DNA from 2 places in the Marinobacter sp. CP1 genome. Region 1 is predicted to be linked to the other one. Evidence: predicted binding sites of a transcription regulator. Region 1 holds the regulator's gene; the other holds the start of a gene.
The links. Region 1 encodes FliA, which starts transcription of late flagellar genes. Its sites were predicted from a motif close to CTAAAGTTTNNNNNNNNNNNGCCGNTAA; they were not measured.
Positions count from the first base shown of each region.

Region 2: the regulator FliA is predicted to act here: its motif matches at 4,676-4,703, upstream of ACP86_RS17070 (methyl-accepting chemotaxis protein).

Region 1 is NZ_CP011929.1:349,919-360,051, reverse strand. Features, by position in the region: gene flhA (flagellar biosynthesis protein FlhA) at 1-556, shown strand, start outside; gene flhF (flagellar biosynthesis protein FlhF) at 617-1,924, shown strand; gene ACP86_RS01655 (MinD/ParA family protein) at 1,993-2,805, shown strand; gene ACP86_RS01650 (RNA polymerase sigma factor FliA) at 2,837-3,580, shown strand; gene cheY (chemotaxis response regulator CheY) at 3,743-4,126, shown strand; gene ACP86_RS01640 (protein phosphatase CheZ) at 4,147-4,932, shown strand; partial or broken gene ACP86_RS01635 (chemotaxis protein CheW) at 4,949-7,098, shown strand; partial or broken gene cheB (chemotaxis-specific protein-glutamate methyltransferase CheB) at 7,164-8,327, shown strand; gene ACP86_RS01625 (flagellar motor protein) at 8,327-9,067, shown strand; gene motD (flagellar motor protein MotD) at 9,086-9,868, shown strand; gene ACP86_RS01615 (ParA family protein) at 10,063-10,133, shown strand, end outside.
Region 2 is NZ_CP011929.1:3,704,766-3,714,898, forward strand. Features, by position in the region: gene ACP86_RS17055 (insulinase family protein) at 1-1,845, opposite strand, end outside; gene ACP86_RS17060 (hypothetical protein) at 1,910-2,209, opposite strand; gene ACP86_RS17065 (SDR family oxidoreductase) at 2,595-4,580, shown strand; gene ACP86_RS17070 (methyl-accepting chemotaxis protein) at 4,738-6,984, shown strand; gene rnt (ribonuclease T) at 7,059-7,715, opposite strand; gene pyrC (dihydroorotase) at 7,760-8,791, opposite strand; gene ACP86_RS17085 (flagellar protein MotY) at 8,975-9,892, shown strand; gene ACP86_RS17090 (histone deacetylase family protein) at 9,899-10,133, opposite strand, start outside.

The DNA.
Region 1 (10,133 bases):
AAAGATTTCTCCGAAGCTGGCCGAGGAACTGGTACCCACCACCGTATCCATCAGTCTGCTGCTGAAAGTGCTGCAGAACCTCCTGAAGGAAGAAGTGCCGATCCGAGACATGCGGTCCATTGCCGAGGCCATCGTGAACGTGCATCCGAAGAGTCAGGATCCGAAGCTGTTGACCACCGTTGCGCGGCAGTCCCTGCGCCGGATGATTGTCCAGAGTATCTGCGGCAACGAATCGGAGATACCGGTGATCACCCTGGATCCGGATCTGGAACAGTTATTGCTGAAGTCTGTTCAACAGAGTCAACAATCCGGCGGACAGGAAGATATTGGCCTGGTCCTGGAGCCGAATATGGTTGAAAAACTCCAGCGCTCGCTTCAGGAGAGCGTCCAGCGTCAGGAGATGCTCGGCAAGCCAGCCATTCTGCTGGTGTCCGGGCCCCTGAGGCCGGTGCTGGCGAAGTTCGCCAGCTACGGGGTAGAGCGGCTCCATGTGCTCTCGTACCAGGAAATTCCGGATAACAAACAGATTACGATCGTGGCGTCCGTTGGCCAGTAACGGCGCGGATGACAGAGCGGACAGCGCCGGCACGGCGTTGCCGGTGGAGGAAGAGGCATCATGAAAGTAAAACGGTTTTTTGCTCAGACCATGGCCGAGGCGCTCAAGCAGGTCAGTGAACAGATGGGGCCGGACGCCGTGATCCTTTCCAATCGTCGGGTCGACGGCGGTGTCGAAATTGTGACGGCGCTGGACTATGACGAGAATATGGCGCGCCAGCGACTGGGCAACCAGGCAGAAGAAGCCACCAACGGGTCCCGCTTGGCCGAGATGCAGGCCGACCAGCACAGGCGTCTTGAGGACGAGCTGAGCCGGTCCCGGGACCGCATCCGTGAAGTACGGGAAAAGCGGGCATCGCAGGGCGCGAGCTACGCCGGTTCGTTCGCTGCCATTCAGGAAGAGGTGAGCGGTGGTTTTGGTGATATTGAACCTCTGCCACAGGCGCCGAGGGAAGCCTATTCCGATGAGCTGGCGCAGATGCGGGCCGAGATCAGCTCGCTCAAAGACATGATGCAGGGCCATCGGCCGCAACAGGAGCCGGAGGTTTCTGCGACCACCGCCGTGCAGCAGAGGCTTGCCGAGCGCTTGCAGGAGTTCGGCCTCGGCAGTGATCTGGCGGGGTCAATTTCCCGTCGTCACAAGGCGGGGCGCCTGGAAGACGGTTGGAAGCAGTCCCTGAAAATGCTGTGTACCGGGGTTCGGACCTCCCGAATGGAGTGGCTGGATGAGGGCGGCGCCTATGCGTTGGTGGGTCCGACAGGGTCCGGGAAAACCACCACCATCGGAAAACTCGCCGCTCGTTACGTGCTCAAGCATGGCTCCGATTCCGTGGCCCTGGTTACCACGGATCGCTATCGGGTGGCGGCGCACGAGCAGTTATTCGTGTTCGGTCGGATCCTGAATGTGCCGGTTCGGGTCGTGGATGAAAGTCACAGTCTGGACGATATTCTGGACGAACTGTCAGACCGTCATCTGGTGCTGATTGATACCGCCGGACTGACCAGTGCGGACAAAGGCTACCAGGAACAGCTGGCCGAACTGGCTCGCAGCCATCACAATATCAAAACCCATCTGGTGGTCTCGGCAACCAGTCAGCCTCGCATCATGAAATCCGTGTGGCATTGCTATAAGATGGCAAATCTTGCGGGCTGTGTGATGACCAAAATCGACGAGGCCCTGACGCTGGGCGAGTCTCTCGGGTTTGTGATGGAAACCGGTCTGCCGGTAGCCTATTACACAGACGGCCAGAAGATTCCTGAAGACCTGCACCACGCAGAAGCCGTTCCGCTGGTGCGGTTGGCCGTGGATCGGCTGAAAACACTCCAGCAACAGCAAGCGGTCGCAGAGGGCCTGAAAGAGCACGCCTGAGACCGGACAGATTGACAGCAGGCGTCGGAGACAAAGCCGGCGAAACGTGGCGAGAGACCAAAAACAGTATGAGCAGAGCACATCCGGTACAGGTGATTGCAGTTTCCGGCGGAAAGGGTGGTGTCGGCAAGAGTAACGTGTCGGTGAACCTCGGAATCGCCCTGGCGCAGAAAGGCCGGAGAGTGGTGCTGCTCGACGCCGATCTGGGGCTCGCCAATATCGACGTCTTGCTGGGCATCACTGCCAATCGCAACCTCCAGGATGTTCTGGCGGGCGACTGTGATCTGAAGGACGTTCTGGTGAATGGTCCCGGTGGCATCAAGATTGTCCCCGCCTCTTCCGGTACCCAACGAATGACCCAGCTCAGCCCCATGGAACATGCCGGGCTGATTAATGCGTTCAGCGAACTGGGTGATCAGATCGATGTCCTGATCGTTGATACCGCCGCCGGTATTTCCGAGTCAGTGGTCAGTTTTCTGAGAGCGTCGCAGGAGCTGCTGCTGGTTGTCTGCGACGAGCCGACCTCGATCACCGATGCCTATGCCCTGATCAAGCTGATGAACCGTGATTATGGAACCAACCGCTTCCGTATTCTTGCCAATCAGGTCCGGAATGAGCAGGAAGGCCGGCATCTGTTTGAAAAACTGACCCGGGTCACCGAGCGCTTCCTCGATGTGGCACTACAATACGTAGGAATAGTCCCCTACGATGAGGCCGTGAAGAAAGCGGTTCAGCGGCAGCGTGCGGTGCTGGACGCCTATCCCAGGGCGAAAGCTTCACTGGCCATCAAGGCGCTGGCGGACAAGGTAGATAGCTGGCCGTTGCCGTCCTCTCCCCGCGGGCATCTGGAATTTTTTGTGGAGCGGCTCGTCGAAGTCTGAATCGGATCCAGTCAAACAAAAAACCGGATACATGACATTGGCGAAAAACCTCGGAATCTATAACCAGTCAAGTGCGCAGAAGCCGGCTCAGCTCATTGAGCAGCACGCGCCGCTGGTCAAGAAAATTGCCCTTCACCTGATGGCTCGCCTGCCGGCGTCCGTCCAGCTTGAAGACCTGATGCAGGCCGGCATGATTGGTCTGCTCGAGGCCGCCCAGCGTTACAGCTCCACCAAAGGTGCTACCTTCGAGACTTACGCCGGTATCCGTATTCGCGGCGCCATGGTGGACGAAATCCGCAAGGGTGACTGGGTGCCACGTTCTGTTCATCGCAACGCCCGTCGCATTTCCCAGGCCATCAAAGCCGTTGAAGATCGACTTGGCCGCGAAGCCCACGATCAGGAAGTGGCCGAAGAGCTGGGCATGGGGCTGCCCGAATACCACTCCTACCTTTCCGATTCCAACAGCGGTCGACTTTTTAGCCTCGACGAGCTCAATGAATCCGGAGAGCTGCCGATAGAACAGACAGAGACGCAGGATAATCCCCTTGAGGGTTTGTCCTCCGATGCCTTCCGGCGGAGCCTCGCTGAGGCGATTGAAGACCTGCCGGAGCGGGAAAAGCTGGTGTTGAGCCTTTACTACCAGGAAGAACTGAACCTCAAGGAGATTGGCGCGGTGCTCGGCGTCAGTGAGAGCAGGGTAAGCCAGATTCACAGCCAGGCAGCCCTGCGCCTTCGGGGGCGGCTCTCGGATTGGCGTCAGGAATCGGACAACTGACCGCGTTCAGTCTGTGTCGCCAACGAGGTGGTCTGTAGTTTTTGGTAACCGATGCTTTACAACCGAAGCAAAGGTCCGACAATAAGCGGTTAAAACAGCGGCCTGCTAGACTTTGAACGCAAAGGTCAAACGAATTCCGGGTGTTACTAACTGGAGGTCCCATTGGACAAAAACATGAAAATCCTCATTGTGGACGACTTCTCCACAATGCGACGGATCATCAAGAACCTGCTGCGTGATCTTGGCTTCACCAACACCGATGAAGCTGACGACGGCAACACGGCACTGCCAATGCTCAAAAGCGGCAAATACGATTTTCTGGTGACCGACTGGAACATGCCTGGCATGTCAGGCTTCGACCTGCTCAAGGCCGTTCGGGCGGACGAGAATCTGAAAACCCTGCCGGTATTGATGGTAACTGCTGAGGCCAAGCGCGACCAGATCGTTGCCGCTGCCCAGGCAGGCGTAAACGGGTATGTGGTCAAGCCGTTCACCGCTGCCGTGCTCAAGGAAAAGATTGAGAAAATCTTTGAAAGAATCCAGTAACCAGAGGTCGGATGGCTCTCATGAGCGATAGCAAAAAGAACCATCGGGGCCTTGAACCGGAGGTGACGGAAAAGCTCCAGCGGCAGGCAGCGGAACTGGCCGAGAGTGTTGATGCGGGTGATTATGCCAAAGCCATGACCCTGATCAATGAACTCAGCGAGGTCAGGGATCAGAGTCTGTACCGTGAGGTAGGGCGGCTGACGCGGAGCCTGCACGAAGCAATCCGGAACTTCCAGATTGATCCCCGTAACGCCGAGCAGCAGGAAGCACTGTCAAAGATGACTGATGCCTCTGATCGTCTCGAATACGTTGTGCAGATGACCGGTGAAGCAGCCAACCGGACCATGGACCTGGTTGAGGAAACCATGCCGGTGGCCAATGCCCTCAGAGACGAGGCCGCCGCGTTGCGTGATGAGTGGCAGCGCCTGCGTCGCCGGGAAATGCAGCCGGCTGAGTTTCGCGAGCTGTACGGCCGGATTGATCGTTTTTTTGTCAGCATGGCAACCGATGCCGACACCATGTACAGCAACCTGTCGGAAATCCTGCTGGCTCAGGACTATCAGGATCTGACAGGTCAGGTCATCCAGAAGGTCACCGCCCTGGTGAAAGAGGTTGAGGAGCAGATGCTCAGCCTGGTGGTGATGGCCAGTCATGTGGACCAGCTCACGGGCACGGTGCACCAGATTGAAGAAAAAGAAGAGTCTGCAGAGAAGGGCGTCGGGCCCCAGATCAAGGCCGATGAGCGTGAAGATGTAGTTTCGGGGCAGGACGACGTAGACGACCTGTTGTCCAGTCTCGGTTTCTGAATAATGAGGGTAACGCATGGCGTTTGATGCTGATGAAGAGATTTTGCAGGACTTCCTGGTAGAAGCCGGCGAGATCCTCGAAAAGCTGTCAGAGCAGTTGGTAGATCTTGAGCGACATCCTGACGACAGTGATCTGCTCAACGCCATCTTCCGTGGTTTCCATACCGTGAAAGGCGGAGCCGGCTTCCTTCAGCTTGAAGCGCTGGTGAACTGCTGCCATTCCGCGGAAAACGTTTTCGACATCTTGCGTAATCACAAGCGCAAGGTGGATTCCGAACTGATGGACGTGGTTCTAGAAGCACTCGACTACGTCAATGCCATGTTTGAGCAGGTCCGCAATCATGAGGAGCTGACGCCGGCTCCGGACGAACTGATTGCCCGTCTGGATGCCCTGGCCCAGCCTGAAGGCGAGGGGGCACCGCCCGCTGCCGCTCAACCTGAGCAGGAAGAGAGCGAACCGGCAGAAGACGGTGGCGACATCACCGACGACGAGTTCGAACAGCTTCTGGACGCACTGCAGGACGAGAAATCAGCGGAGGTTTCCTCGGCTTCGAGCGCCGGATCGGCCGGCGGTGACCAGGAAAGTTCTGGAGACGACGAAATAACCGACGACGAATTCGAAGCGCTACTGGACCAACTGCACGGAAAAGGTCAGTTTGCCGGTGCGCCAGCTGGCGAGGAAGAGGCTTCTGGTAAAGAAGAAAAGCCGGCTGCCAAGGCCGGATCTGCTGGCGGCGATGACCTGATCACCGACGACGAATTCGAGAAACTGCTGGACGATCTTCACGGCAAGGGCGGAAGCCCGACCGCGGGCGGAGAGCCTTCAGCCTCGAAAGAGCCTGCAGCTCCAAAACAGCCCTCAGCGCCGAAACAGCCTGCATCTTCAAAAGAACCAGCTTCAGCGAAAGCAAACGCGTCAAAACCCGAAAAGTCGAAGCCGGCCGAGAAGCCGGAGGCCAAAGGCGCTGCCGCACCGGCGATGCCTGCTCGCGAGAATGCCCCGGCCGCGGAAACGACGGTTCGTGTCGACACCAAGCGGCTCGATGACATCATGAATATGGTGGGTGAGCTGGTGCTGGTGCGTAACCGCTTGCAGCGTCTGGGTGCTGAAAGTGAAGACGAACACATGCACAAGGCGGTATCCAACCTGGATGTGGTTACGACTGATCTCCAGTCCGCCGTCATGCAGACCCGCATGCAGCCGATCAAAAAGGTGTTCGGCAGGTTCCCCCGCGTTGTGCGCGATCTCGCCAGAAACCTCAAGAAAGAGGTGAACCTGGTGATGCATGGCGAGGAAACCGATCTCGACAAGAACCTGGTTGAAGCGCTGTCTGATCCGCTGGTTCACCTGGTGCGGAATTCGGTGGACCACGGGATCGAGGCTCCGGAAGTCCGCGAGAAGGCCGGGAAGCCACGCCAGGGCACGGTTACCCTCTCTGCCGAGCAGGAGGGAGACCATATTCTGCTGTTTATCGAGGATGACGGCGCGGGCATGGATCCGGAAGTCCTGCGCCGCAAAGCAGTCGAAAAGGGTATCTACGACCAGGACGCCGCGGACCGGCTGACCAATTCGGAGTGTTACAACCTTATTTTTGCCGCCGGATTCTCCACCAAGGAGCAGATTTCGGATGTGTCCGGACGTGGCGTCGGCATGGATGTGGTGAAAACCAAGATTGGCCAGCTCAATGGCCAGTTGAGCATCGAATCCGAGCTGGGCAAGGGCTCTCGCATTGTCATCAAGGTTCCGCTGACGCTCGCCATCATGCCCACCCTGATGATCATGCTGGGCGATCAATCCTTTGCGTTGCCGCTGGTCAACGTGGTCGAGATTTTCCATCTGGACCTGACCAAGACCAACATCGTCGATGGGCGCGAGTGCATTGTGGTTCGGGATAAAGTCTTCCCGCTATTCCATATCAAGCGCTGGCTGGTTCGTGGCGGTGCTGGCCAGGAGGTGCCCGATAACGCCCATGTTGTCATTGTGGCCATGGGTCCAAGCAGGTCGGGTTCGTGGTCGACCAGCTGGTTGGTCAGGAAGAAGTGGTTATCAAGCCCCTTGGGCGAGCGCTCCAGGGTACGCCAGGCATGGCCGGTGCCACTATTACCGGCGATGGCCGGATTGCACTCATTATTGATGTGCCAAGCCTGTTGCAACATTACGGTTGAGCCGGGCCTTCCGGCGCTTTTTGCCAGAGAAGGCCGAAGAACGATGGATTGGGTAGGAGAAGTGGATGACAGTTTCTGTCCTGGTCGTTGACGATTCAGGGTTTTTTCGCAAGCGGCTGACGGAAATCCTGACCAGCTCCGGCCAGATCAAAGTGGTAGGTGCTGCGACCAATGGTCGGGAAGGCGTTGAGCTGGCCGAGAAACTGCGTCCCGACGTGATTACCATGGATTATGAGATGCCCGTGATGGATGGCATCTCTGCCGTGCGCGAAATCATGCGCAAACATCCGATACCGGTGCTCATGTTCTCATCGCTCACCTATGAGGGCGCCCGGGTCACACTGGATGCGCTCGAGGCCGGCGCCGTTGATTTTCTGCCCAAGAATTTCGAAGAAATTGCCCGGGACAACAGTCAGCTTCAGAAAATCTTGATTGAGCGGATTCTGGATGTAGCCCGCAGTCGTCCCGGCAACCGTTCTCCTGCGCCTTCCCGCGCGGAACCTTCAGCTCCGGCCTCCCGGGCGCCGGAGCCTGCAGGGCGCCCGCGTCCGGAACCAGCACCGCGTCAGCGTCCTGACACCCGGGCTCCGGCAGCGTCGGCAGGTTCTCCGGGCGAAACCGAGGCCCCCAGGCGCCATGGCCGCCGTGGGCCGGCCAAGCATTACGCCGTTGTTGGCATTGGTACTTCAACCGGCGGCCCGGTTGCCCTGTAGCGGGTACTGACGGTGTTGCCCGCGACCTTCCCGGCACCGATTGTTCTGGTGCAGCATATGCCGGCGAGTTTTACGCCTGCCTTCGCCGAACGCCTTAACAAGCTCTGCCGGATTGAAGTCCGGCAGGCTGAGGATGGTGAAGTGTTGCGGCCCGGCCTGGCTTTGCTGGCGCCCGGCGGCAAACAGATGATGGTCGAGAATCGGGGCGGACAGCCCAGGATCCGTATTCTGCCCGGAGACGAGCGGCTCAATTACAAACCCTGCGTGGACGTTACCTTCGGTTCTCTTGCCCGCAGCTTTCCGGGCAAGACGCTGGGCGTCATTCTTACCGGGATGGGCTCGGACGGCAAAGAAGGCTGTCGGATGATGAAGCAGAGCGGTTCCGATATATGGTCCCAGGATGAAAAATCGTCTGTGATCTACGGCATGCCGATGGCCGTCGCCAAGGCAGGGCTGACGGATGATGTATTGTCCCTGGACGAGATCGGGCCACGCCTCGCGGAAGGTGTGTGCTGATGGATATCCTGAGCCTGCTCGGGGTCATACTGGCCTTTGCCGCAATTCTTGGCGGTAACCTGCTGGAAGGCGGAGCGGTTGGCTCACTGTTTAATGGGCCGGCGGCCATCATCGTCATCGGTGGCACTCTGGCCGCGACTATCCTGCAGACCTCGTGGCCCATGCTGAAGCGGGCTTTCACTCAGGTGCGCTGGGTCTTTTTCCCGCCGTTTATCAACCTTGAAGACGGTATCGGAAAAGTCATTGACTGGAGTGTAAAAGCCCGCAAGCAGGGCTTGCTGGGTCTTGAAGGGCTTGCCGAGCGCGAGCCGGAGCCCTTTGCCCGCAAGGGGTTGCAGTTGCTGGTGGACGGTGCCGAAACCGAGACCATCAGGGGCATCATGGAAGTTGATCTGGAATCCCGTGAGCAGAGGGATCTGGAGTCGGCCAAGGTGTTCGAGGCCATGGGTGGTTATTCGCCAACCATCGGCATTATCGGGGCTGTCATGGGCCTGATCCAGGTGATGACCAACCTTGAGGATCCCCAATCCCTGGGTAGCGGGATCGCAACCGCCTTTGTAGCCACCATCTACGGTGTGGCGCTGGCCAACCTCCTGTTCTTCCCGGTCGCCAACAAGATGCGCGGTATCGTGCGGGAGCGCACCCGCTATGAGGACATGATGATCGATGGCCTGATTGCCATCGCCGAGGGTGAAAACCCGAAATCCATCGAATTGCGGCTGCGGGGCTTCCTGCAGTAAGCATGCGCAGGCCAACTTATGCGGCGCCGTAGGCAACCCCAGGATGATCTGCACAACAAGGAGCGGTGGCTGATTTCCTACGCGGATTTCATCACCCTGCTGTTCGCCTTTTTCGTCGTGATGTACTCGGTATCGTCCGTTAACGAAGGCAAATACAAAGTCCTTTCTGAAACCCTGACCGGCGTGTTCAATGCACCCCAGCGCTCCTTCCAGCCAATCGAGATTGGCGACCAGCCCCAGAGATCGCTGAATGCGCCTGCCGAGAACGTAATCCCGCCGGCGGTGACCGAAGCGCCCCGAAATCCGGAGATGGACGCGCAGGCGCGGACCGAAGCGCTGCGAGCCATGGCTGACCAGCTTTCCATGGAGTTTGATGAGCTGATCAACCAGGGCGTGGTTTCGCTTGAGACCAGCGACCAGTGGCTGGAGCTGAATCTGCCCAACAGTCTGTTGTTTGGCAGCGGCGATGCCGAGCCCCATTACGATGCGTTCGAGGTGGTCGAGAAAATCGCCACGGTTCTGAACAACCGGGACAACGCTGTCAAAGTGGAAGGCTTCACCGATAATCAGCCGATCAGTACCTCCCGTTTTCCGTCAAACTGGGAATTGTCAGCCGCCCGGGCGGCTGCCATGGTCCGGATGCTGGTGATGGAGGGCATCGAGCCGGAACGTCTGGCGGCTGTCGGCTATGGCCAGTATCAGCCGGTTGCCCGGAATGACACTGAGGAAGGGCGCCGCAGAAACCGCCGGGTGGTATTGCTGATCTCCCGTGACGCCAGTATTCGCGGTGCCATGCGCTGACCCGATCGTCGGCAGATGCGTATAGAGCCATTGGCATGGTTCCTGTATTACTCCCCGTTAACAATAAGGCGCCGGCAACAGCTTGCCGGATTTTCCGAGGACTGGTTCAAGTTGCCCGGGGAATGGCCGATAAACGGGACTGTGGCAACGGTTAATTGCCGGCCACACCGATGTATTCTCTGGAGAATCAAAGCGTGCGAATCTGGGCAGTAGCCAATCAAAAAGGTGGTGTCGGTAAAACCACGAGTGTGGTCGCCCTGGGCGG
Region 2 (10,133 bases), 1.4 Mb from region 1:
GAGCAGAATCCGGTTCATCAGGGTATGGAGTTTGTCGTCGTAACCGCCGACCCGGACCGTGATACCCCTGAGATGCGGATAGACGCTGTAATCCAGGCCCGCAAGACTGGCGGAGTAAGCCCAGGCGTTCAGATTGGCATTGATAGCGTCCACCAGCAGCTGAGTGAGCACGTAGCTGCGTGCCGACGCTCGGGTGGCAGGCGTACGAAGGCCCACAAACACGTTGGCTTTCGGGGTATCAAACCGGGTATCCCGGGCAAACCAGACATCCATTCCCTCGATGGTTGCCAGTTGTGTCGGCTGCGCCATGGTTTTTCCGGGCACCATCGCCAGATCTTCCGGCACAAATGGATTCTCCGGCGGCAGGCGCAGCTGGGCAGCGAGTTCTGGCAGGAACTGGGTCCTCAGTGTTGCCGGGTCGAGTGGTTTTCGGGCCCACGCCGCTTCGTACCAGTCGGTTCGGTTCGGATTTTCAAGTTCAGGCTCCGGTGCCAGAACAAAAGTAAGGAGGTTGTCCGGCGTCAGCCTGTCCAGAATGTCGCGGTACTGTTCCGGCGCGAAGCGCTCAACCAGCCAGGGCGCCCGCAAAACGTCTTCGGCGGGATAGTCCTGGAGGTAACGAGAAAGGCGCATGGCTTCGTGCAGGGGGTTACCCTGTTCGCGGAATCGAAAATCGATGCGAGCCAGGTTCTGCATTTCCAGGAAACGCTGCTCGCTGATACCTTTCTGGCGAATCTTCTCGATGTAATCGAATACCAGCGGCAGGATGTCCTCATGGCGAGCCAGTCCTTCCGGTGTCAGGGAAATGCTGATTTCGAGGGTGGCGTTCTCGCCGGTATCCATGCCCAGACCTGCGGAAAGGCTTTCCGCCAGACCGGCCCGTTTCAGAACGTCGAACAGGCTGCCTGGGCCCTCGTGGCCGAGCAGGTTGGCCACGTAGCTGGCGGGTTTGGTGCGGTAGTTCGCTTCCTGGGACGGAATAGGGAACGTGAGCGACAGGCTTCGAACGTCCTTCAGTGCTTCTGCTGTGACCTTGGCTGGCAGCTCATCTGAGCGGTACAGGCTGGCGACGTGACGCTTGGTCTCAAGGTTGCGGTTTTCAATGGCATCGAACCGCCCTCGCACCATGGATTCCAGTTCGTCCAGGCTTTGGGGCCCGTAAACCGCCAGGCTCATGATGTTCGAGGAGTAATGCTGCTTCCAGAACTCGATCAGATCCGGCCGAAGGGGATTTGCTTCCGTATTCTCAAGGGTGCTCAGGTTTCCGACGGCAAAGTGACTGAAGGCGTGATCCGGATTGCTAACGGCCTTCTTGACGGAATAGAAGCGTCGACCATCGTCTTTCTGTTTGGCGCTGAACTCCGAGTGCACAGCGTTGCGCTCACGATCCACCAGTTCGGCGGTAAATAGGGGCGCGGAAAATTGCTGGGCGAACCGATCCAGTGCCGGTTCCAGAAATTCGGCCTGAACATCGAAGAAGTAGTTCGTGTCCTGGAACGCGGTGAAGGCATTGTGCTGGCCACCGTGGCTCTTGATGAACTGCTGGTACTCGCCCGGATCGGGGTATTTCTCGGTCCCGAGGAACAGCATGTGCTCGAGGAAGTGGGAGAGGCCTTCGCGCTCCGCCGGATCATCTCCGCTACCAACAGCAACGTTCATTGAGGCCGCCGCTTTGTCTGCATCCTCATCAGACACCAGAATGACCTTCAGGCCGTTGTCCAGTTCGATAAACCGGTACTGGTTGTCGTCATTGGGGCTCTTCTCGGGAATCTGCGCAGAAAGAGCAAGGGTGCTGAACAGCAAAAGTATGAGCAGGGAAAACAGGCGTGAGATCGGGTTCTGCATGGAGTTCTTCCTGACGGTACGTGTGTTCATAGGCCCTCTGGGATCCGGAGAAGACGTTTGCGAATCAGTGCATCAGCGCGTTGCGGGTGCTTTCAGGCTGCTGGTCAAGTGTTTTACGTGCCAGGTCGGCGGCTTTCTCACTGTCCAGCTGGCCCGAGGCAATACGCTCCAGAACAGTCGCCATGATGGCGACGGACTGGCGATAATCTGCGAACTCGGCCTGGAAGGCCTTGTCGATGGCCTCGTAGACCGCCTGAATTTTCTCTTCCCGTGAACCAGCGTTATCGGCTGTGTCGTTGATGGCCTTCAGGCAGGCCCGGGCAATCGAAATGTAGCGTTCCGCGTTGGGATTGTCTTTCTGCATAGTAGGGGTTCCGGAGGTCGGTGTTCCTGTGAAAACAAGAGATGCCAAAAGGCGCGATAAGTTCCCGATTATGTCATTGCTGGCGGGCGCTTTCATTGCATTGTGGTAATCCGGAAATTGAGCATGCACGGGGCAATTCCTGTGCTAGTCTCAAAAACATTGTGTCGACGAACCGGACAGGCATGTCCCGCTTGTCGGGTCAAAAATTTAGAGTAATAGCTCTATACAAAACAAAGGCTTACAGAGTAAAAGCTCTAAAAAAGTTCGATACATGAAGGTTGCAATTAAGTACAATGCCGGCGTTTCCGGAAAACTCTAAGACGTTAGTCGTATGGGTGCCGGCATGGATAGACAACAACAGAGCAACAGGCAGGGTGGAAGATTGATGAATTATTTCCTGACGGGTGGCACCGGATTTATTGGCCGTTTCCTGGTGGAGAAGCTTCTGGCACGTGGTGGCACTGTCCACGTACTGGTACGTGAACAATCCCAGGACAAGCTGGACAAATTGCGTGAGCGCTGGGGCGCGGATGAAACCCAGGTGAAGGCCTTCATAGGCGACCTGACCAGCAAGAATCTGGGCATCGACGCCAAGACGATGAAAGCCCTGAAAGGGAAAATCGACCACTTCTTTCACCTCGCCGCCGTGTACGATATGGGCGCAGATGAAGAAGCCCAGCAGGCAACCAATATCGAGGGCACCCGCGCTGCGGTGAATGCTGCGGAAGCGATGGGCGCCAAGCACTTCCATCACGTTTCTTCCATTGCGGCTGCCGGTCTGTTCAAGGGAATCTTCCGCGAAGACATGTTCGAGGAAGCCGAGAAGCTGGATCATCCGTACCTGCGGACCAAGCACGAATCTGAAAAGGTCGTTCGTGAGGAATGCAAGGTTCCCTTCCGCATCTACCGCCCGGGCATGGTGATTGGGCATACCGCTACCGGTGAAATGGACAAGGTGGATGGCCCCTACTATTTCTTCAAAATGATCCAGAAAATCCGCCACGCGCTGCCCCAGTGGGTTCCGACCATTGGTGTCGAGGGTGGGCGTCTGAACATTGTGCCGGTGGATTTCGTGGTTAACGCCATGGATCACATTGCTCATCTCGAGGGTGAAGACGGCAAGTGCTTCCACCTGGTGGATACCGATCCGTACAAGGTTGGCGAAATTCTCAACATCTTCAGCGAGGCTGGTCACGCACCCCGGATGGGGATGCGGATCGATTCCCGCATGTTCGGCTTTATTCCGCCATTCATTCGCCAGAGCTTGAAGAACCTGCCACCGGTGAAGCGTCTGACGTCGGCCATTCTTGATGACATGGGCATTCCGCCATCCGTGATGTCGTTCATCAATTACCCGACCCGTTTTGACGCCCGCGAAACCGAGCGCGTTCTGAAAGGCACCGGCATTGAAGTGCCCCGCCTGCCGGACTACGCGCCGGTGATCTGGGATTACTGGGAGCGCAATCTGGATCCGGACCTGTTCAAGGACCGCACGCTCAAGGGCACGGTTGAAGGTCGCGTCTGCGTGGTGACCGGTGCTACGTCCGGTATTGGTCTTGCAACTGCCCAGAAACTGGCAGACGCCGGCGCGATCCTCGTGATCGGTGCCCGCAAACTCGAGCGCCTGAAGGAAGTGGCCGCAGAGTTGGAGTCCCGGGGCGCAAGCGTACACGCCTATCCCTGCGATTTTTCCGATATGGATGCCTGCGACGAGTTCGTGAAGACCGTGTTGGATAACCATGGCCAGGTCGACGTGCTGGTCAACAACGCCGGGCGCTCGATTCGCCGTTCACTGGATCTGTCGTTCGACCGCTTCCACGATTTCGAGCGCACCATGCAACTGAACTACTTTGGTTCCGTTCGTCTGATCATGGGCTTTGCGCCCAAGATGCTGGAGAATCGCCGCGGTCACGTGGTCAACATCTCGTCCATCGGTGTGCTGACCAACGCTCCCAGGTTCTCGGCTTACGTGGCTTCCAAATCCGCGCTGGATGCCTTCAGCCGCTGCGCCGCTTCGGAATGGTCGGATCGCAATGTCACGTTCACCACCATTAACATGCCTCTGGTGAAAACGCCGATGATTGCGCCAACAAAGATCTACGATTCTGTCCCCACGCTAACGCCGGACGAGGCTGCAACCATGGTTGCTGATGCCATCGTCTACCGGCCGAAGCGAATCGCTACCCGTTTGGGTATCTCTGCCCAAGTGCTTCATGCCCTGGCGCCCAAGATGGCCGAGATCGTCATGAACACCGGTTACCGGATGTTCCCGGATTCACCGGCCGCCGCTGGTAGCCGTTCCGGGGAGAAGCCGAAGGTGTCCAGCGAGCAGGTGGCTTTCGCCGCCATCATGCGGGGCATCTACTGGTAACGCAGTTGCCCCCGAATCGAGTGGGAGGGGGAGTTATTTCCCCTCCCATATTAATGGGTTAAACGAGATTCGCCTCTTTTATAAAGTGTTCTGGGCTAAAGAAAACCAGCCGATAGCCGATGGTTAACATAAGAACAATATAAAAGAAGGGCTATTGATGACTCTCAAGAAACGTCTTTTGCTGACTTTGCTGCTGGTTGGCCTGCTTCCCGTCATTGCCATCTCGTTTTTTAACGCCGAAATTGCCCGACAGAGCCTGACGGAACAGGCGTTGCAACAACTCTCTATTGCGGCTACCAATAAGCAGCATAGTGTTGAAGATTATCTCAGCACTATTGCCCGGCAGCTGAAAGCCATGGCCAATAATCGCGGGACCCGAACGGCGGCCCAGGGGTTTGGTTTGGCATTCCAGAATTATGAAAAACTGGTACAAGAGGAGCAGTCGACCTTACGAGAAAACGTCGAGGCTTATTATCAGCAGAATTTTTTGCCACCCTTGCAGCAAAATGGTGGTGCTAACGGACGTTCAGCCTCGGACTTCGTTGCATCCCTCAGCAAAAACAGCCTGGCTCTGCAGATGGGTTACATCGTGGACAACCCGAATCCTGTGGGGCAGAAAGACGAATTGGTATCGGCTGACGTCCATATCGCGCAGTTTTATAACACTCTTCACAAACAGTGGCACACCTCGTTCAAGGAGTTTCAGGAGGCGTTCGGCTACTACGATATTTATCTGATTGATGCCGATACAGGCCATGTTATCTATTCCGTAGCCAAAGAGGTGGATTTTGCTACCTCCCTGAAAGACGGTCCCTACGCGGATTCTGGCCTGGCGGCAGCTTATCGTCAGGCGATGTCTGACGGACAGGATACTGCGCCGACTTTTGTTGATTTTACTCGGTATGTACCGTCCTACGGTGCGCCCGCCGGATTTGTGGCAACCCCCATATATTCCGAAAAAGATGAGCGGCTGGCCGTGCTGGCCTTCCAGTTCCCCATCGACAGCCTGAACAACATCATGATGGAACGAGATGGCATGGGCGAAACCGGGGATGCCTATCTGGTGGGGCCGGATAACCTGATGCGGTCAGACTCCTACCTGGATCCGGAAAACCGCAGTGTTGTCGCTTCCTTTGCCGACCCGGAGAATGGACGCATTAGTTCGACATCGGTGGATGAGGCCCTGGCCGGAAATTCCGGTGAAGGCGTGGTTACGTCCTACCGTGGCGAGCCAGTGTTTTCCGCCCACAGGCCAGTTACCGTAGGCGGGCTGAACTGGGCGCTGGTGGCGGAGATCAGCGAAGACGAGGCCCTGGCGCCGGTGCGTGAAATGTGGACGCTGGCGGCGATAGCCATTGCTATTGTGCTCTTGGCCGTGGCGGCCGTCGCGGTCTGGACCGCAGTGCGGATCATGAAACCCCTCGGCAAAGACCCGTCCGAATTGCAGGCACTGGCGGAACAGGTAGCTGCAGGTAACCTGGTCATTGATTCGTCCGACAGTGACAAGGCCACGGGCGTATACGGCTCCATGCTCAAGATGGTGTCAGACCTGAAAGAAGTGATCTTCAAGGTTGAAGAAGCGTCCCAGCGCCAGGCCAGTGCATCTGAACAGTTGTCCGGTACCACCTCGCAGACTCTGGACAGTGTGAATCAGCAGGCAGAGCAGACTGAGCAGGTGGCGTCGGCCATTGAAGAAATGTCCTCTGCCATCAGCGAGGTGTCCCAGAATACCTCGGAATCGGCAGCCGCCGCCCGGCGCACTGATGAGGCGGTCAGCCGCAGCGCCACCGAGGTGGAATCCTCCGCTGAGGACACCCGTGCTATGGCCAGGGAACTGGAGGAAGCAGAAGCCGGCATAGAGGACTTGCGAAAGAATATGGAATCCATCACCAGGGTTCTGGATTCGATAAAGTCCATCGCCGACCAGACTAACTTGCTGGCTTTGAATGCCGCTATTGAAGCGGCCCGGGCCGGTGAACAGGGCAGGGGCTTCGCGGTGGTCGCGGATGAGGTGCGCAGCCTGGCCCAGAACAGCCAGAAGGCGACCGAGGAGATCAGTAGTTCCATCGAAACTCTGGTTAATTCTTCGGAGCGTGCTTCAAAGGTGGTTACCCGCTGCAGCACCCAGGCCAGAGGTATTTCTGAGCGGGCAGGAACCGTAGTGTTGCAGCTTCGCGAGGCAGTGGAAGAGGTTGCCCGGATGTCCGGTATGGCGGAGCAGATTGCTACGGCTTCCGAAGAGCAATCAGCCACGGCCGAAGAAGTAACGCGCAACGTATCCACAATTGCTGAAAAGTCCTTGGAGACCAAACAGGCCATGGTCCAGATCTCCGAAGCCAGTGGTGACTTGGCGGAGTTGTCTCATCAGCTCAGGGATTCTCTGTCCCGCTTTAAAGTCAGCTGAGTATGAGGCGTGCCTTCAACACTTAGGCCTGGCACACAGAAAAAAACCCGCTGCGGCGGGTTTTTTTATGGCGGTTATTCGGTCTCTTCGGGGATCACCGGAGGCGGAAAGCCGCCCAGTTCTTTCCAGCGATTCACAATGCCACAGAACAGGTCTGCGGTTTTTTCCGCGTCATAGGCGGCGGAATGGGCTTCCTTGTTGCTGAACGGAATGCCCGCGAGTTTGCAGGCCTGGGCCAGAACCGTGTGGCCATAGGCCAGGCCGGCCAGCGTGGCGGTATCGAAGGTTGAGAAAGGATGGAACGGGTTACGACGGATGTCGGCCCGCAGCGCGGCTGCAAAGATGAAGTTATGGTCAAAGGTGGCATTGTGGCCCACCAGGACGGCTCGCTTGCAATCGTGGTTCTTCACCGCCTTGCGAATGGGGCTGAAGATCTCGCTGAGTCCTTCCCGCTCGGGTACCGCTTCTCGCTCCGGATTCCACGGATCAATACCCGTGAAATCAAGCGCGGACTGCTCCAGATTCGCGCCTTCGAAAGGATCGATCTGCTGAACGTGGGTTTCAGCGCGCCGCACCCAGCCATCGTCGTCCATGGTCAGTATCACTGCCGCCACTTCCAGCAGGGCGTCCCGCTCGGGATTGAAGCCAGCGGTTTCCACGTCGACTACAACAGGCAGAAACCCGCGAAAGCGGCGGGACATGGGATGCGGTGGTTTGTTTTCGTCAGTCACTCAAGCTCCGGTCTTGGCCGTGTGTGAGAAGGAATAAGTCAGGTTTACGCCAGTTTCCAGTGAACGGTTTCACCAGCCTTGAGGGGCACGATGGTTCCGTCAGCCAGCGGCAGCTCTGCCGGCATGGTCCAGGGGTCACGAATCAGGGTGATGGTATCGGTATTCCGCGGTAGGCCATAGAAATCCGGCCCGTTGAAACTGGCGAATGCTTCAAGTTTATCCAGGATGCCAAGCTCTTCGAAAATGTCCGCATACAGACCGATTGCGCCGTAGGCCGAGTAACAGCCAGCGCAACCGCAGGCTGCCTCTTTGCGATCCTTTGAATGGGGGGCGGAATCCGTGCCCAGGAAAAAGCGTTTGTCGCCGCTGGCCACCGCGTCCCTGAGCGCCTGTTGATGGCGGTTACGCTTCAGGATTGGCAGGCAATAGAGATGCGGTCGAATGCCGCCTACCAGCATGTGGTTGCGGTTGTACATCAGGTGCTGGGGCGTCAGAGTCGCACCGAGGTTGTCACCGGCGTGCTGCCGGACAAATTCTGCGGAATCGGCCGTGGTGATATGTTCCAGTACAACCTTCAGGTTCGGGAAAGCCTCGAGAGTGGGTGCCAGGACACGCTCCAGAAATACCTTTTCCCGGTCAAAAATGTCGATATCGGCATCGGTTACCTCGCCGTGTACCAGCAGCAGCATGCCACAATTGGCCATGGCTTCCAGAACCGGGTAGATGTTGCGGATATCCTTCACGCCGGAGTCGGAATTGGTCGTTGCTCCGGCGGGGTAAAGCTTGGCAGCCACAACGCCGGCAGCCCTGGCATCCCGGATGGTCTGCGCCGTCATGCTCTCGGTCAGATACAGCGTCATCAACGGCTCGAACTCGGTGCCATTGGCAGCCGCCAGAATGCGTTCCCGGTAGGCTGTGGCATCGGCTGCGGTGGTAACTGGCGGTACCAGGTTAGGCATGATGATGGCGCGAGCGAAGCAGGCGGCCGTAGCCGGTACCACGTCGTTGAGAATGTCGCCGTCCCGTACGTGAAGGTGCCAGTCGTCGGGGCGTGTGAGCGTGAGCTTGTCTGTCATGGCGTTTGTCCGAAATACCTTTGGCGGGGCGAGCTTGTGCCCGGTTCTCTGGGAGCCGAAAAAATTTGGCGAATTATACCAGAAGGCGCGGGTGATTGTTTTCCGGTTGGTGGCTAAAGAACTTCCGGCTCAGGCCGTTAAACAGTCTGACTCTGCTAACTCCGGACACTGATGGCTAGCTCTATGGGATTTCGCCCCGGACAACTCCTGAATACTCTGCTGGTTGCCACGTTGCCCGTGGTGCTTCTGCCGGCAACCGCGCAGGCTGCCAGCTATGGCGCCGGAATCGAGAACAGCCAGTGGTATCTCGCCGAGTCGGTATTTGAATGCCGGCTGGTGCACGAAGTTCCCGGCTACGGTCGGGCGGTGTTCAATCATCGCGCCGGTGAAAGTCTCAGCTTTTTCCTGGAGTCTGATTCCGCATTGATGCGACCAGGGCGCGGCAGCCTTGTGGTCGAGGCACCGGCCTGGCGTCCGGGTGTGGCGCCGAAGCCCCTGGGAACGGTCAATGTCTCGGATGATCGCCGTCAGGTCTCGCTGGATACCCGTCAGGCGTTCGTGGTCGCCCATGGACTTCTGGACGGGATGCGCCCGACGGTAACCAGGGAATCGTGGTTTGATGGCCGCCCGGTGCGGGTTCAGGTCTCCAACATTAACTTCGCCGGCGAGTACCAGCGTTATCAGCGCTGTACGTCCAATCTACTGCCGGTAAACTTTGATCAGATCCAGCGCTCGAGGGTGCCCTTTGCCAGCGGCAGCACGCAATTATCCGATGCCGACAGGCAACTACTGGATAACATCGTGGCCTATGTGAACGCAGATTCCACGGTTGAGCGGATTTTCGTGGATGGTCATAGTGACAGTATTGGAAGCCGGATCGACAACCGTGCGCTTTCCGAAGATCGCGCCAATGTGGTGGCCGACTACCTCAAGGCGAGCGGTATTGATGAAAACATGATTACCGTTCGGGCTCACGGCGACCAGTACCCGGTATCCAACCGGCCCGCCGATAACCGGCGCACCAATATCCGCCTGCAACGGGCCGGTGACCGCCCGGAACTGCAGCAGGCTAACGGTTATGGCGGCGAACCCAGGGGCTGATTGGCGTCAGTAAACCGAATCCAGTACTTCCAGGTGGGCATTGACGCTTTCCGCCAGGGCCCGCAGATGGTACCCGCCCTCCAGGGTTGAAATGATCCGGTCATTGCTGTGCTCACTGGCGACACTCACAATCATTTCTGTTAGCCAGCGATAATCTTCCGTATCCAGATTCAGTTCTGCCATCGGATCCAGCCGGTGGGCATCAAAACCCGCCGAAATCAGGATCAACTGCGGTTTGAAT